Linked DNA regions of Idiomarina loihiensis L2TR. The protein of the gene in region 1 interacts with the protein of each later gene in a pairwise test. Links are inferred from orthologs where the notes say so. Each region holds a gene or a part of one and is shown on either strand. Other genes may lie near its edges.

The links.
Region 2: the proteins of IL_RS07780 (region 1) and lolA interact in binary tests that used the Escherichia coli proteins (3 or more experiments, as listed by UniProt). The link is inferred for Idiomarina loihiensis L2TR from one-to-one orthologs.

What each region holds. Positions count from the first base shown.
Region 1 is NC_006512.1:1,627,832-1,635,240, reverse strand. Bases 4,548-7,409 are described here. They hold IL_RS07780 (lipoprotein-releasing ABC transporter permease subunit), read left to right. Parts: upstream 4,548-5,294; coding sequence 5,295-6,524; downstream 6,525-7,409. Other genes in these bases: IL_RS07770 (lipoprotein-releasing ABC transporter permease subunit), read left to right, coding at 7,203-7,409; lolD (lipoprotein-releasing ABC transporter ATP-binding protein LolD), read left to right, coding at 6,517-7,203; IL_RS07785 (PilZ domain-containing protein), read right to left, coding at 4,580-5,188. Also shown: IL_RS07795 (peptidoglycan binding protein CsiV), read right to left, coding at 1-1,034; mfd (transcription-repair coupling factor), read right to left, coding at 1,050-4,532. UniProt on the Escherichia coli protein: Part of an ATP-dependent transport system LolCDE responsible for the release of lipoproteins targeted to the outer membrane from the inner membrane.
Region 2 is NC_006512.1:718,888-726,208, reverse strand. Bases 4,070-6,843 are described here. They hold lolA (outer membrane lipoprotein chaperone LolA), read left to right. Parts: upstream 4,070-5,042; coding sequence 5,043-5,645; downstream 5,646-6,843. Other genes in these bases: IL_RS03385 (replication-associated recombination protein A), read left to right, coding at 5,651-6,843; IL_RS03395 (DNA translocase FtsK), read left to right, coding at 4,070-5,039. Outside these bases: trxB (thioredoxin-disulfide reductase), read right to left, coding at 1-633; ald (alanine dehydrogenase), read right to left, coding at 779-1,906; leucine-responsive transcriptional regulator Lrp, read left to right, coding at 2,045-2,539; more of IL_RS03395, read left to right, coding at 2,634-4,069; more of IL_RS03385, read left to right, coding at 6,844-6,991; fluoride efflux transporter CrcB, read left to right, coding at 6,984-7,321. UniProt on the Escherichia coli protein: Participates in the translocation of lipoproteins from the inner membrane to the outer membrane.

The DNA.
Region 1 (7,409 bases):
TCAAAGTAATGTGTTTCGTGACTGATAACTCGCCGTAACTGAGAAAAATAATAGCTACGTAAATAGGGTGCTTGTTTACTCGCACCATTAAGGGCATACGCCGCCTGAGTTTCTAAGTCGTTGGCTATACGCTTAATTTTATCTTGTTCGCGTAAGTTGAATTCACCGTCAATATGCAGATAGTTACCGACCAGGAAAATATGCATTAAGCCGTCAAACTCCCAGGCAAGCTGAGGGTTTCCTGCTGCGGTCAGAGGTGGGCGAACCGGTATGTTATCGTCTGAGCTGATAAAGGGCTCGGTCCCTGATTTAATAACGCTGAACAGGCGTTGGATATTATCCATGCGCTGCTCCTGGCCAGCACTGGCCAGCGGTGTATCGAGTTGCTCCTGCTCTTTGGGAAAACCATTGTAGAAAAAGTCGTTGCCATAATTTTTACCGCCAAATAAGCGCATTTTACGACCGACACCCCGGGTAAATACCGGTTGCCTCCAGGCAAGGTGCAACAGAGGTTTAGCCTGACCTTTGCGCTCGAGTTCGGTTCTGATAGGAGAGAGTTCGAGCGCATCTGCAGGCATCAGGAAAGGTTGCGAAGCCTTCGTTATATCGCCACCGGGGCCATCAATAACAACCTCAGTAGAGGTCATTTCAGATAACCTGTGTTCCGGTGCGAATGGGTTACCGGCAATGGGTATCCATTGTTCTTCATTGTCATACCGACAGGCAATATCAATTTGCCAGTTTTGTTCAGAGAATGCTTCGCAAACAGGCAGAGCGCTGCGAAGAGAGCGGTTTTGTTGGCTGTAGTGAGGCGTTAATAAATCCCGGCTTTTATTAACCGCAATAGGCTGCATGGTTAAAGAAAAGTTTTCACCGGACTGATCGGTAGCGGTTTGTTTGAAGACCAGAACTTCAACTTCAAACCAGCGCCAATAATCTTTATCTGTTTGGGCCGCTGCATTTACAGACACTAAAGCCGTTAATGCTGTTGCTAAACCCAGTACCGATTTTACACCCCGATGTACCAGCGCCATTTATTCACTCCTGTGTTACGCCGCCTGAGATTGCTCTGCAAACTCGTCTAGCAGAGACTCTACCAGTTTTAAGCGGCTTTGAGTATCTTCCAGTGGTTGACTCAAACGTAAACGATTCGGCCCGTCCAGCTTATAATAGCTGGGCGCTTTTTGAATTAACCCAATAATTATCTCGGGGTTAATTTTCGTGTCGTCGGCAAACTCAATAATACCGCCCTGATTACCAATATCAATTTTGCGTATACCTAACTGTTCCGCATTATTGCGAAGTTGTGTCTGCCGAATCAGGTTTTTTGCGGCGTCCGGTAACAGGCCAAAACGATCAATCAATTCTACTTGCAGATCATCAAGCTCTTTGCTTGTTTCGCAGTTGGCTATTCGCTTATACAAACTTAAACGATTATTGACGTCTGGTATGTAAGCTTCAGGTAAAAGTGCCGGCAGTTTCAGGTCAATTTCAGCACGTTCGTGTAGCAGTTGCGCAAGCGCGGGTTCTTTGCCTTCTTTTAAAGCTTTAACCGCTTGCTCCAGCATGTCCATGTATAAAGTAAAGCCAATGCTTTCAATCTGACCACTCTGATCATCGCCCAGCAGCTCGCCGGCACCACGAATTTCCAGGTCGTGAGTTGCAAGCATAAAGCCGGCACCCAGGTCTTCCAGCTGAGAAATCGCTTCGAGGCGCTTGTGTGCGTCTTTGGTCATGCGTTTGGGGTGTGGCGTCAATAAATAGGCGTAAGCCTGATGATGCGAACGTCCGACCCGGCCCCGCAGCTGGTGCATCTGCGCCAGACCCAGGTGATCGGCGCGATCCATAATAATGGTGTTGGCGCTGGGTATGTCGATACCGGTTTCAATAATGGTGGTACAGACCAGCACGTTAAACCGCTGATGGTAGAAGTCCGACATAATGCGCTCAAGGTCACGTTCACGCATCTGTCCGTGAGCAACCACAACCCGCGCTTCCGGAACCAGAGCTTCAATATCGGCCGCAGTTTTTTCAATGGTGTCGACATTGTTGTGTAAGAAATAAACCTGACCACCGCGCAGAATCTCACGCAATATTGCCTCACGAACCGTTGGCTCGTCGTATTCGCGGACAAAGGTTTTTACTGCCAGTCGCTTAGCTGGTGGCGTGGCTATAATTGAAAGGTCACGAATGTTGTTCATGGCCATATTCAGGGTACGCGGAATCGGTGTTGCGGTTAGCGTCAGAATATCTACGTCAGCGCGCAGGCGTTTAATTGTATCTTTTTGTCTTACACCAAAGCGGTGTTCTTCGTCGACAATAAGCAGACCTAAGTCATGACACTTAACATTGTCTTGCAGTAACTTGTGGGTACCAATAACAATGTCGACTTTGCCGTTGGATAAGTCTTCAAGAATGCCTTTTGACTGCTTGGCGGTTTTAAAGCGCGACAGCACTTCAACCCGAATGGCCTGATCAGCAAAACGGTCACTGAAGTTTTCGTAGTGTTGCTGGGCAAGTAGGGTGGTAGGAACCAGCACCATTACTTGTTTACCTTCATTAACTGCAATAAAGGCCGCGCGCATGGCCACTTCAGTTTTACCAAAGCCCACGTCGCCGCAAACCAGTCTGTCCATAGCGCGGGGCTGTTGCATGTCCTGCTTAACCGCATCAATTGCAGTCTGTTGGTCAATGGTTTCTTCAAACGGAAAGCCGGCGGCAAAACGTTGGTAATCTTCTTCGTTAATGTTAAATGCATAGCCGGGTTTCGCTTCACGGCGAGCGTAAATGTCGAGCAGTTCAGCCGCAACATCACGGACTTTTTCCGCAGCACGTTTTTTGGCCTTGTCCCAGCTGTCGTTCCCCAGTTTGTTTAACGGCGCATGGCTTTCTTCACCGCCACTGTAGCGGCTTAAAACGTTCAGGTTTGCTACCGGAACATAAAGTTTTGCGCCACCTGCGTACTCAATGGTAACAAATTCGGTGGTGACATTTCCGGCATCTAAAGTTGTCAGCCCTTGATAACGACCAACACCGTGGTCCAGGTGAACAACGGGCTGACCGGCTTGCAGTTCTGCTAAATTGCGAATCAGTGTATCGGCACTGACAGTGGCTTTTTGCTGACGTCGACGGCTTTGCACCACTCGATTACCAAATAATTCGGTTTCGGTAATAAACCAAAGTTTGGCGTCTGGTAAATAAAATGAATTAATAATGGGGCTAATGATTAACCCAATTTGTTGGGTTGGGCATTCATCCAGCCCCGAGCAAAGTCTTACCTGAAAACCAAGCTTGCTGACAATTTCCCGTAAGGCTTCGCGGCGGCCTGCGCTCTCGGCTGACAGCAGAACTTTGTCACCCGTTGTCAAAGCCTGTTCCAGTTTGGTCTTTAACTTGGCAAAGGGTTGCTTTTGCTGATGGTCAGCTGCAATTTCCGTTACAGCCTGTGTCAAAAATGGCGTCGGACCGGGTTGGGCCATTTCTGCCGGTACATTGGCCCGTACCCGACGATATTGTTTGAAACCGGCGTGAATATTATCGACCGGAAGAAACAGCTCATTGGGGTGCAGTAACGGCCGTAAAGGGTCAAACTGACGCTGATCGTAGCGGTGGTTAATATCCTGCCACAGTCGTTCCAGGCTCGCCTGAATGTTGCCGAAAGTAACCAATACCGTGTCTTCGGGAAGGTAATCAAACAAGCTGGCAGTTTCTTCAAAAAATAACGGCAGATAGTACTCTATACCACCAGGTAACTGGCCTTTACTGACTTGTTGATACACCGATTCACGCTCAGTGCTCGCCTCAAAGTGCTCACGGTAATTTGCGCGAAAGCGTTCAATTGCCGTTTTTGTCAGTGGAAACTCGTGTGCGGGCAGCAAGTTAATGCCGTCTATTGGATCTTTTGATAGCTGAGTCTCAGGGTCAAACGGCCGAATGGTATCGACTTCGTCGTCAAAAAAGTCGAGTCGGTAAGGTGTCTGGCTGCCCATAGGGTATAAGTCTAAGATAGAGCCGCGGGCACTGAACTCGCCATGCTCCATTACTTGATTAACATGACGGTAACCGGCATTCTCAAGTTGCTGGCGCAGCTTCAGGCTATCGAGTTGCTGGCCTTTTTCAATTTGTAACGCTTGCCCCTGCACAAAAGAGGTTGGAGCAATTCGGTGCAGCAGGGTATTAATGCTGACAATCAGTGCGCCGCGCTTTGCATCAGGAAGGCGTGCCAGCACACTGAGTCGGTCAGAAATAATGTCCTGATGCGGCGAAAAGCTGTCGTAAGGCAAAGTTTCCCAGTCGGGAAAAAGCGTAATGTCGTCATGGTATTCGGTGTGCTCACCGGCAAAGTATTTCACTTCCTGTTCTAACCGGTGTGCCTGGTTAGCATCTGCGGTGACAATTAAAACCCGCCCTGGCGTGGCGTCAATTAGCCTCGCTATCGCCATTGCCGGCGAGCTGCCATGCAACTCCTGCCAGGTAAGGTCTTTGTTTGCTGCCGGAGGAAAAGGGGGTCTTAATACAGATGCCTTAGTCATGACTACTCAACTGGTTTGGAAAAACGTCGGTATTATACCGAAATCAATCAGGATTTGGATGACAGGTTGTCGTTTTGTTTTTCTTCGCGGCGTTGTTTGGAACGCTCTTTAAGCTGGCGACTCTGGGCATGAAGACTGGCCCGAATCAATAGCTCCTGATCTTCCTCGCGAATTTGAGCAAAGCTGAGAGTGCAACGATAAGTCTCACCCTCGTCTTCTGGTTCTGAGTTTTCAGCTGTCAGATAACAGTAAATTGCCAGAGCTTCTTCTTTAAAAAATAGTTTTGCCTGAAATGTCTGACCTTCGGTTAGTGGCGACTCATTTATTATGCGAATACCACCGCCGCCGTATTCAACGCCTTCAAAGCGGTGAGCCGGATCATCCTCGTTGCGGAGCATGTAGCCCAACAATATGTTCATGCGTTTGTGTTGCTGTTCTAGAAAGGCGACCAGAGCGCTGCCTGATGACTGTTCAACTTTAATACTTTGCAGTTGCTGCTGGTCACTTTCAGCCATGCTGGACGCAATAGTGAACAGTTCCGGGATTTCAGCAATAAACGCGTCTTCGTCAGGGATACTGTCAGCCGAATCCAGCGCAATTAAATTGACCGGGAAACGATCTCTTACGGTGAAGAAATCTCCGATTGGTGATGTCATTGATGTCTGCGATTGCGTCATTGTGTCGGCTTTTAGTTGTCAGGCTCAATACAACTCATTATCCTTGCTCGTTATGAATTAGCAACCATCAAATAATTGAGGGTATATGTTTCAGCCGGTCGTGCTGTTTATTGGCCTGCGCTATAGTCGGGCAAGGCAGGGGTCTGCGTTTACCGCCTTTATCAACCGCTTTGCCTTTGCCGGTATTGCCCTTGGGGTTATGGCTCTGGTGGTTGTCATGTCGGTTATGAACGGTTTTGAAGGCCAATTGAAAGAACGGATTTTGGGCGCAGTCCCTCAGGTAACCCTAACCGACGCTGACAGCACTACGGAACTGACAAACTGGCGTAAAACCCAGGAGCAACTGCCCGAACTAGAGGCTATTAAAGGGTCAATGCCGTATGTGCAAACGCAGGGCATATTGCAGTTTTCAGAAAAGATGTCGGTAGCCAATATACAGGGCATTTACCCGGATGCGGGCGAGGTACCTCTTTCACTCGAAGATAAAATGGTGGTTGGTGACTGGCTCAGTCTAACCCCGGGCAGTTATCACTTGATAATAGGTCAGCGACTGGCGCAAAAACAAGGAATAACCGTTGGCGATAACATTCGAATTATTGCCGCGCAGGGCGGTGTTTATACACCTTTTGGACTAGTGCCGTCGCAGCGCCGCTTTGTCGTTACCGGGTTCTTTTCTATGGGCTCAGAGGTGGATGAATCGGTTGTTTTTGCCCACGGTAGTGACTTAGCTCGTTTAATTCGCTTACCTGAAGGAAAAGTGAGTGGGCTGCAGTTGTTTTTAGATGACGCTTTTAAAGCCCCCCAAGTGGCAGAAAGTCTGCGCAATAAAACGCAATTAACGACCAGCGACTGGCGACAAAATTATGGCCAGTTATTTGAAGCAGTTGGCATGGAAAAACGCATGATGTGGTTAATGCTGGCGCTAATCATTGCTGTTGCTGCGTTTAATACTTTATCGGCTCTTATTATGGTGATAAACGACAAACGCCACGATATCGCCATATTACAAACGTTGGGTTTATCTAACGGGCGTATACGCACGGTATTTTTATTGCAGGGGCTTTATAACGGCGTTCTGGGATCATTAATTGGCGTTATTCTGGGGCTGATATTGAGCTGGTATCTGAATGATATTCTGGCTTTATTCGGTGCACAGATCTTTGCCGGATCAGATGAAGGTTTGCCAATTATTATTAACGTGTCTCAGGTTATTATTACCGTGGTTGCCGCAATTACCTTAACTTTGGTGGCAACGCTATATCCCGCATCACAAGCCGCACATGTTCAACCCTCGGAGGCATTACGCTATGACTGACGCGCTGTTGCGTTGCAAAGAATTGAGTAAATCCTATCAGGACGGGGGCGACCAGGTTACCGTTTTAAAAGACATTGATTTTGCGCTGCAAGCCGGAGAAATGGTTGCCGTAGTCGGAGCGTCAGGCTCGGGTAAAAGCACTTTGCTGCATTTGTTGGGTGGACTGGATAAACCCTCATCGGGTCAATTATTTTATAAAGATCAGGAAATGACGCCCTGGAAAGCCGACAAGTTGGCGCAGTGGCGTAACCAGAACCTTGGCTTTGTGTATCAGTTTCATCATTTATTGCCGGAATTTTCAGCGTTGGAAAACGTTGCAATGCCGCAAATGATAGCTGGTAAAAGTCCGACGGAAGCTAAACAGCAGGCTGAGCAGCTTTTAGTACGCGTGGGATTAGAGCATCGGTTGTCGCATCGTCCGGCACAGCTCTCCGGCGGTGAACGTCAACGGGTTGCAATAGCCAGGGCTTTTGTGAATAAACCACAGGTTGTGCTGGCTGATGAGCCAACCGGTAACCTCGATGGTGAAGCGGCTGAGAGTATTTATCAGTTAATGCTGGAGCTGAACCAGGAAATGGGCACGGCTTTTATTGTGGTCACTCATGACTTACAGCTGGCTGAGCAACTGCAGCGCGTAGAAGTTTTAAAAAATGGAATTTTGCATAAGGAGCAAGGCTAATGCAGCTTGCCTGGTTAATAGCCCGACGCTTTCGTAAAGGTACTGCGAAACAGGGCTTTTTGTCGTTTATATCGGCCTCATCCACTATTGGTATAGCGCTTGGTTGCGCGGTTTTAATTGCGGCTTTGTCGATGATGAACGGGTTTAATCAGGTGCTGCAGGAGCGGTTACTGGCGGTTGTTCCGCAGGTCGAGTACAGTGCCGTC
Region 2 (7,321 bases), 910 kb from region 1 along the record:
CACTTCATCTAAGGTTTTGTTCAGATGGAAAGTGACATTACCGTTCTGCTCTTTTTCATGCAGACGGTCGACCAGAATTTTCTCCGCCCGGAAAGTGTCACGACGGTGGATAACATGCACTTCGCTGGCAATGTTTGAAAGGTACAACGCTTCTTCAACCGCAGTATTACCGCCGCCGACAACGCAGACCTTTTGCTTTTTGTAGAAAAAGCCGTCACATGTTGCGCAAGCTGAAACGCCTTTACCCATAAAGGCTTCTTCTGAGTCTAAGCCTAAGTATTTAGCTGAGGCGCCAGTGCTGATAATGACTGAGTCTGCGGTGTACTCACCAACGTCACCTTTTAACTGAAAAGGGCGCTTGGAAAAGTCGACGCTGCTAATATGGTCGAACACAATTTCGGTATCAAAGCGCTCAGCGTGCTTTTGCATGCGGACCATAAGGTCGGGTCCGGTTAACCCTTCGGCGTCGCCCGGCCAGTTCTCAACGTCGGTTGTGGTGGTTAACTGACCACCTTGTTGCATACCCGTTACCATAACCGGGTTTAAATTAGCACGTGCAGCATAGACTGCAGCTGTATAGCCAGCAGGACCTGATCCCAGAATAAGTAACTTGCAGTGTTTGGCTTCAGCCATTAGAAAAACTCCATTAATGCGTTTTTGATTGTTCGTTCTTTAGCTATGGGGGTTGATTGTAGGGTTTACAAGCTTAGCGAACAAGAACTGCCAATAAAAAAGCCCGCAAACTTTTGTTCACGGGCTTATTCAGAACAACCGGCTATTACGCCTGAAGCGCTTCGCGAGGGTCCTGGTAATCCAGACCTAACTGCTGACCAAGATCATCGTGAATGGCTTTGTAGGTAATTTTACCTTTATGCATGTTCAGGCCGCGTAACAGGTGCTCGTTTTCGAGCATGGCTTGCACGCCTTTGTTTGCCAGCGCAATACCATAAGGCAAGGTTGCATTGTTCAGTGCAATAGTAGAGGTACGTGCAACACCGCCCGGCATGTTTGCCACACAGTAGTGAACAACGTCGTCAATAATGTAAACAGGGTCCTGATGTGTGGTTGCTTTTGATGTTTCAAAGCAGCCGCCCTGATCAATTGCAACGTCTACTAGTACTGAGCCCGGCTTCATATTGCTGATGTTTTCACGAGTCAGCAGTTTCGGTGCAGCGGCGCCCGGAATAAGAACCGCACCCACCACTAAGTCAGCTTCACGAGAGTATTTATCGATAGCATCAACGGTTGAGTAAACAGTTTGTACACGGCCGGCAAAAATATCGTCCAGTTCACGTAAGCGAGGCAGAGAACGATCTAAAATAGTGACTTCAGCACCCAGGCCAATAGCCATTTTCGCAGCGTTAGTACCAACAACACCGCCGCCAATGATAAGTACTTTACCCGGTGCTACGCCAGGAACACCACCTAATAAGGTGCCGCTGCCACCATGGGCCTTTTCTAAATAGTGAGCGCCTGCCTGAATTGACATACGCCCGGCAACTTCACTCATAGGAGCTAAAAGAGGCAAACCGTTACGAGTATCAGTGACCGTTTCGTAAGCAATAGCAGTACAACCCGCTTTACCCAGTAACTCAGTTTGAGTTGGGTCTGGTGCTAAATGAAGGAAAGTATAAAGAATTTGGCCTTCGCGAAGCATTTTGCATTCGTTTGGCTGAGGCTCTTTTACTTTAACAATCATGTCGGCGCGCTGAAAAATCTCTTCTGGTGTATCAATAATAGTTGCACCGGCTTCCATATATTGCTCGTTTGTGAAGCCTATTGCTGCACCACCGTTATTTTCAATGATGACGTCATGGCCGTTTTCCACATATTCACGCACGGCTGCTGGAGTTAAGCCGATACGGTATTCGTGGTTTTTAATCTCTTTTGGTACACCAATTAACATTATCTGCCTCTTACAATTTCGTGTTTAAGGGGGAATTGTTTGGCGCAAATTATAGACGCAAATAACAGTGCATGACTTACTTTTTTTAAGTTATTTTTTGGTGTGATATACTAATTTTAATTACTTATTTAGAGATTTATTATGTTTAACGCCGAACAACCAGCAGAAGTCACTATTGATAAAACCGACAGGAAGATCCTGCGGCTTTTGCAGGATGATGGACGCATGTCGAATGTTGAACTGGCAAGGCGTGTAGGGCTTAGCCAGACTGCTTGCCTGGAGCGTGTGCGTAAGCTTGAGCGGGAACAAGTAATTGAAAGTTATCATGCCCGGATTAATCCTGCTAAGTTAGGTGCAAACCTGATGGTTTTCGTTGAAATTACCTTAACCCGAACCTCAGCCGACGCTTTTGCCGAATTTAGCGAGGCTGCACGTAAAACGGATGAAATTCTTGAATGCCATTTGGTGGCGGGTGACTTCGACTTCCTGATAAAAGCACGGGTGCCGGATATGCGTGCTTACCGCAAATTATTGGGTGAAACCCTGTTAATGATGCCGGGGGTTGATGAATCAAGAACCTATGTGGTTATGGAAGAGGTCAAACAAGAAAATAAAGTATTAGTAAAGGGGTAACATTGGGGCTGATATTCGCTACAATCATGCGGATAAAATTTATCTCGATATTTTATCGTAACAAGAATACCAACGAAGGCGCTGCAATAAGATAATGACAGGTGTACAAAGAGTTTTAGAAGCAGGGTTGCTAATAAGTGGTGCGCTGGCCATTTTCATTTTTTTGTCATTGGTGAGCTTTAATCCCGCTGATCCCAGCTGGTCACAGACCGGTTATGAAGGAAGCATACATAATGCCGGCGGTGCCGTAGGTGCCTGGATGGCAGATGTACTCTTGTTTGCTTTTGGCTTCGTTGCCTACCTTATTCCTTTCGGCTTTGTTGGCCTTGGCTACCTACTATTTCGCAAAACTTACCATTTATTAGAAATGGATTACCTTGCGGTCAGTTTGCGTATGATAGGCGCTATGCTCGCGCTTATTGGTGCATCTGCACTGTCCTCTATTAATTTCGACGATATTTACTACTTTTCTGCTGGCGGTGTTATTGGCGATGTTATTGCGGCGTCTTTGCTTCCTTATCTGAATTTTGTTGGTACAACCTTACTCTTGTTAACCTTCTTTTTTACTGGCATCACTCTGGTCAGCGGTATTAGCTGGTTGCAGGTTGCTGACAAACTCGGTGAGTGGGTTATTGACGGGGCTTTGTGGCTAACCGAAAAAATTAAAATTCTTTGGCAAAGTCGCGGAAGCTCAGAAACGGAAGATAAAGAAGACGACTCAGAAGCTTATGATGACAACGAGCGTGAGCAAACGCTTGAAGAAAAGAAATCCACAACGCTCAGTAGCGACTTATTCGGGACTGACAAACAAGAACCTGTTTTGAGCCTGCCTTCAATGAGCTCTGTTGATGAAGATGATGACGTAGACAGCGATGCGCCTAAATTTAGCAAGCAAGCGGCTGCGAAAAAAGACACACCTAATAAACCAGCTGTGGCGCCTTCTTCAGACACCTCTGCGGAAGACGAACCGCAATCAGCGGCTGATTCAGGCGAGGGCGAGTTACTTCCGCCGTTGCCGTCAATAGAGCTTCTGGATAGACCGAATAAAAAAGAGCACCCGGTAACTCAGGAAGAACTGGATCAGGTATCACGCACGGTCGAGACAGTGCTGAAAGATTTTGGGGTGGATGTTCGGGTGGCGCACGTTGAACCCGGTCCGGTCATTACCCGTTTTGAGCTCGACTTAGCACCGGGCGTTAAAGTCTCCAGAATTTCGAATTTGGCAAAAGATATTGCCCGTACCTTGTCTGCTGTTGCTGTACGTGTGGTAGAGGTTATTCCGGGTAAGTCATATGTTGGTCTGGAACTGCCTAATAAACACCGCGAAATTGTGCAGCTAAGCGAAGTGATTAATAGCGACCAGTTCACCCATAGCGGCTCGCCGTTAACGATGATTCTGGGCAAAAACATTGCGGGCACTCCAGTCGTTGTCGACTTAGGAAAAATGCCGCATTTGCTGGTGGCGGGTACCACCGGCTCCGGTAAATCTGTTGGTGTTAACGTTATGATTCTGAGCCTGCTTTACAAGAGCACGCCGGAAGACGTTCGCCTTATTATGATAGACCCTAAAATGCTTGAGCTGTCGGTTTATGAGGGCATTCCGCACTTGTTGACCGAGGTTGTTACTGACATGAAAGATGCCGCCAATGCACTGCGTTGGTGTGTGGGAGAAATGGAACGTCGTTACAAACTCATGTCATCTTTAGGGGTACGTAATTTAAAAGGCTACAACGCGAAAGTGAAGGCGGCTAAAGACGCTGGTGAACCACTGCGAGACCCTATCTGGAAGCCCGGCGACTCTATGGATGAGTTACCGCCGTTGCTGGAAAAATTACCAAACATTGTCGTGGTGATAGACGAATTTGCCGACATGATGATGATTGTCGGTAAAAAAGTCGAAGAGCTAATAGCTCGTATCGCTCAGAAAGCCCGTGCTGCCGGTATTCACTTAATTTTGGCAACTCAACGCCCATCGGTGGATGTTATCACCGGTTTAATTAAAGCGAATATTCCAACCCGAATTGCGTTTCAGGTATCATCAAAAATAGATTCGAGAACCATTCTGGATCAGCCGGGTGCCGACCAATTGTTAGGGCAGGGCGATATGCTCTATTTACCACCGGGTAGCGGTTCTCCGGTGCGTGTACATGGTGCTTTTGTCGATGACCATGAAGTTCATGCGGTGGTTAAAGACTGGAAAAAACGTGGTCGACCTAACTATCTGGAAGAAATTTTATCGGGCGATCAGGGCGAGGAAGCGCTGCTTCCGGGGGAACAGCAGGAATCTGACGATGCTGAATCTGATCCTCTATACGACGAGGCTGTTGCTTTTGTTACTGAGACTCAACGGGTCTCAGTATCCAGTGTACAGCGCAAATTCCGTATCGGTTATAACCGCGCCGCCCGTATCGTCGAACAAATGCAGGTGAGTGGTGTCGTAACCAGTGCAGGCAATAACGGCCAGCGCGAAGTGCTGGCTCCACGAGCTCCAAGGGATTAATTCATGAAAGCAGTTGTATTTGCCATGGTCATGGCCGTTTCGTTTAATGTGTTTGCCTCAGGCGACGAGTCAGACAAGCAGGCTCTGCAAAGTTTACTGAAACAAACTCAAAGCTTATCGGCAGAGTTTGAACAGCAAGTAAAAGATGAACAGGGCGAAGTGCTACAAACATTAAGCGGTACGTTAAAGCTAAAACGACCCGCTAATTTGTATTGGCATACGAAAGAGCCGGACGAAAGCGTGATGGTCGCTAACGGCAAAAAGGTCTGGTACTACAATCCTTTTGTTGAACAAGTAACCATTTATGCACAGCAGGACATGGTTGACGACAGCCCTTTACTGCTGGTGTTGAACAGCAACGGTAATCAGTGGCAGAACTATAATGTCAGCTTTCGCGATAACCGCTACTTTGTTGAGCATCAAACGAATGGCAGTAAGCTGGAGTTAAGATTTACTGATGAAAAACTCACAGAGATAACTATGGTTCAGGCTCAGGGCGAGCGGACTGAACTGATGCTGAATAATGTGGCGTTAAATGAAACCATCAGCGACGAACAATTTGTTTTTGATGTGCCCGCTGATGTCGACGTCGACGATCAAAGTTAATTGTTGTGGCAGGTCTGGACTTAGATTTTCAACCCGATTTCAAACCTCTTGCGGCGCGAATGCGCCCGCGTACGGTTGACGAGTATGTAGGTCAGCAACATCTTCTTGCTCCCGGTAAACCTTTGCGGGTAGCGGTCGAGCAGGGGCATCTGCATTCAATGATTTTATGGGGGCCTCCGGGTACCGGTAAAACCACCTTAGCTGAACTCATTGCGACTCAGGCAAATGCTACGGTCAGCCGCATTAGTGCGGTAACCTCCGGTGTTAAAGACATTCGAAAAGCCATTGAAGAAGCGAAGTTGCTGGCTCAGCAGCAGGGACGCCGCACCATTTTGTTTGTGGACGAAGTGCACCGTTTCAACAAAAGCCAGCAAGACGCTTTTTTGCCCCACATTGAAGACGGCACTATTGTCTTTATTGGCGCGACCACCGAAAACCCCGGCTTTGAGCTTAACAACGCACTGCTGTCGCGGGCGCGGGTTTACCGGTTACAAACACTGTCCAAAACGGATCTTGAACAGGCTCTGGAAAGCGCGTTAACGGACGCGGAACGAGGCCTTGGTCAACGTCAATTGCAACTGGAAGGTGAAGCCAGGGCAAAGCTTCTGGACTTAGCTGGTGGGGATGCACGTCGCTTATTAAACTATCTGGAAGTGGTTGCTGATTTTGTTGAGAGCAGCAGCCAGCCAATTACGCCCGAGTTGATCACTGCGGCTATTGGTGAAAAAGCCACGGCTTTTGATCATCAGGGTGACCATTACTACGATGTTTTATCCGCTTTTCATAAGTCTGTCAGAGGCTCGTCTCCAGACGGAGCCTTGTATTGGTACGCGCGCTTATTGACCGGTGGTGGGGACGCTTTGGTTATTGCCCGCCGGCTATTGGCTATCGCCTCTGAAGATATAGGTAATGCTGACCCCAGGGCATTACAGTTGGCATTAAACGCCTGGGATACGTACCACAGAGTTGGCCCCGCCGAAGGTGAACGAGCCATTGCTCAGGCGGTTATTTATTGCGCCTGTGCGGCGAAAAGTAATGCCGTTTATAATGCCTTTAAAAGCGCACTAAGAACCGCAAAAGAACACAGCGATGCGCCGGTGCCTGAACATTTGCGTAACGCACCAACCAAGGTGCACAAAGCTCAGGGATATGGTGCTGACTACCAGTACGCACATAATTATCCTAACGCTTACGTTCCGGGTGAACGTTACTTACCGTCGGAAATCGCCGATACCCAGTTCTACGCCCCTGAGCCGCGTGGTTTAGAAATAAAGTTGCAGGAAAAGCTCCGTTGGCTGCAAGATATGGATTCAAAGTCAGACTGGCACAGGGAACCTGATGAATAACCTTCTTCTTCATTTCTTTTGCGTTGCAGTGGGGGGCGCAATAGGTGCATCGGCACGTTTTGCTATGGTTCTTGCTATGCAATCATTTGGGGTTCGGGCATTCCCTTTTGCCACGTTGACCGTTAACATAATAGGTTCATTTTTCTTAGGGTTGTTGCTGGCTTACGCAGAGCAACAACCTGTTTCTGAAACAACTCGTTTATTTTTAGGCGTTGGTTTACTGGGGGCTTTTACAACCTTCTCGACATTCTCTGTCGAAGTTGTGGCCTTAGCCAGTCAGGGTGAGCTGCTTAAAGCCGCTCTGCACATTGCCTTTAATGTAATTATTTG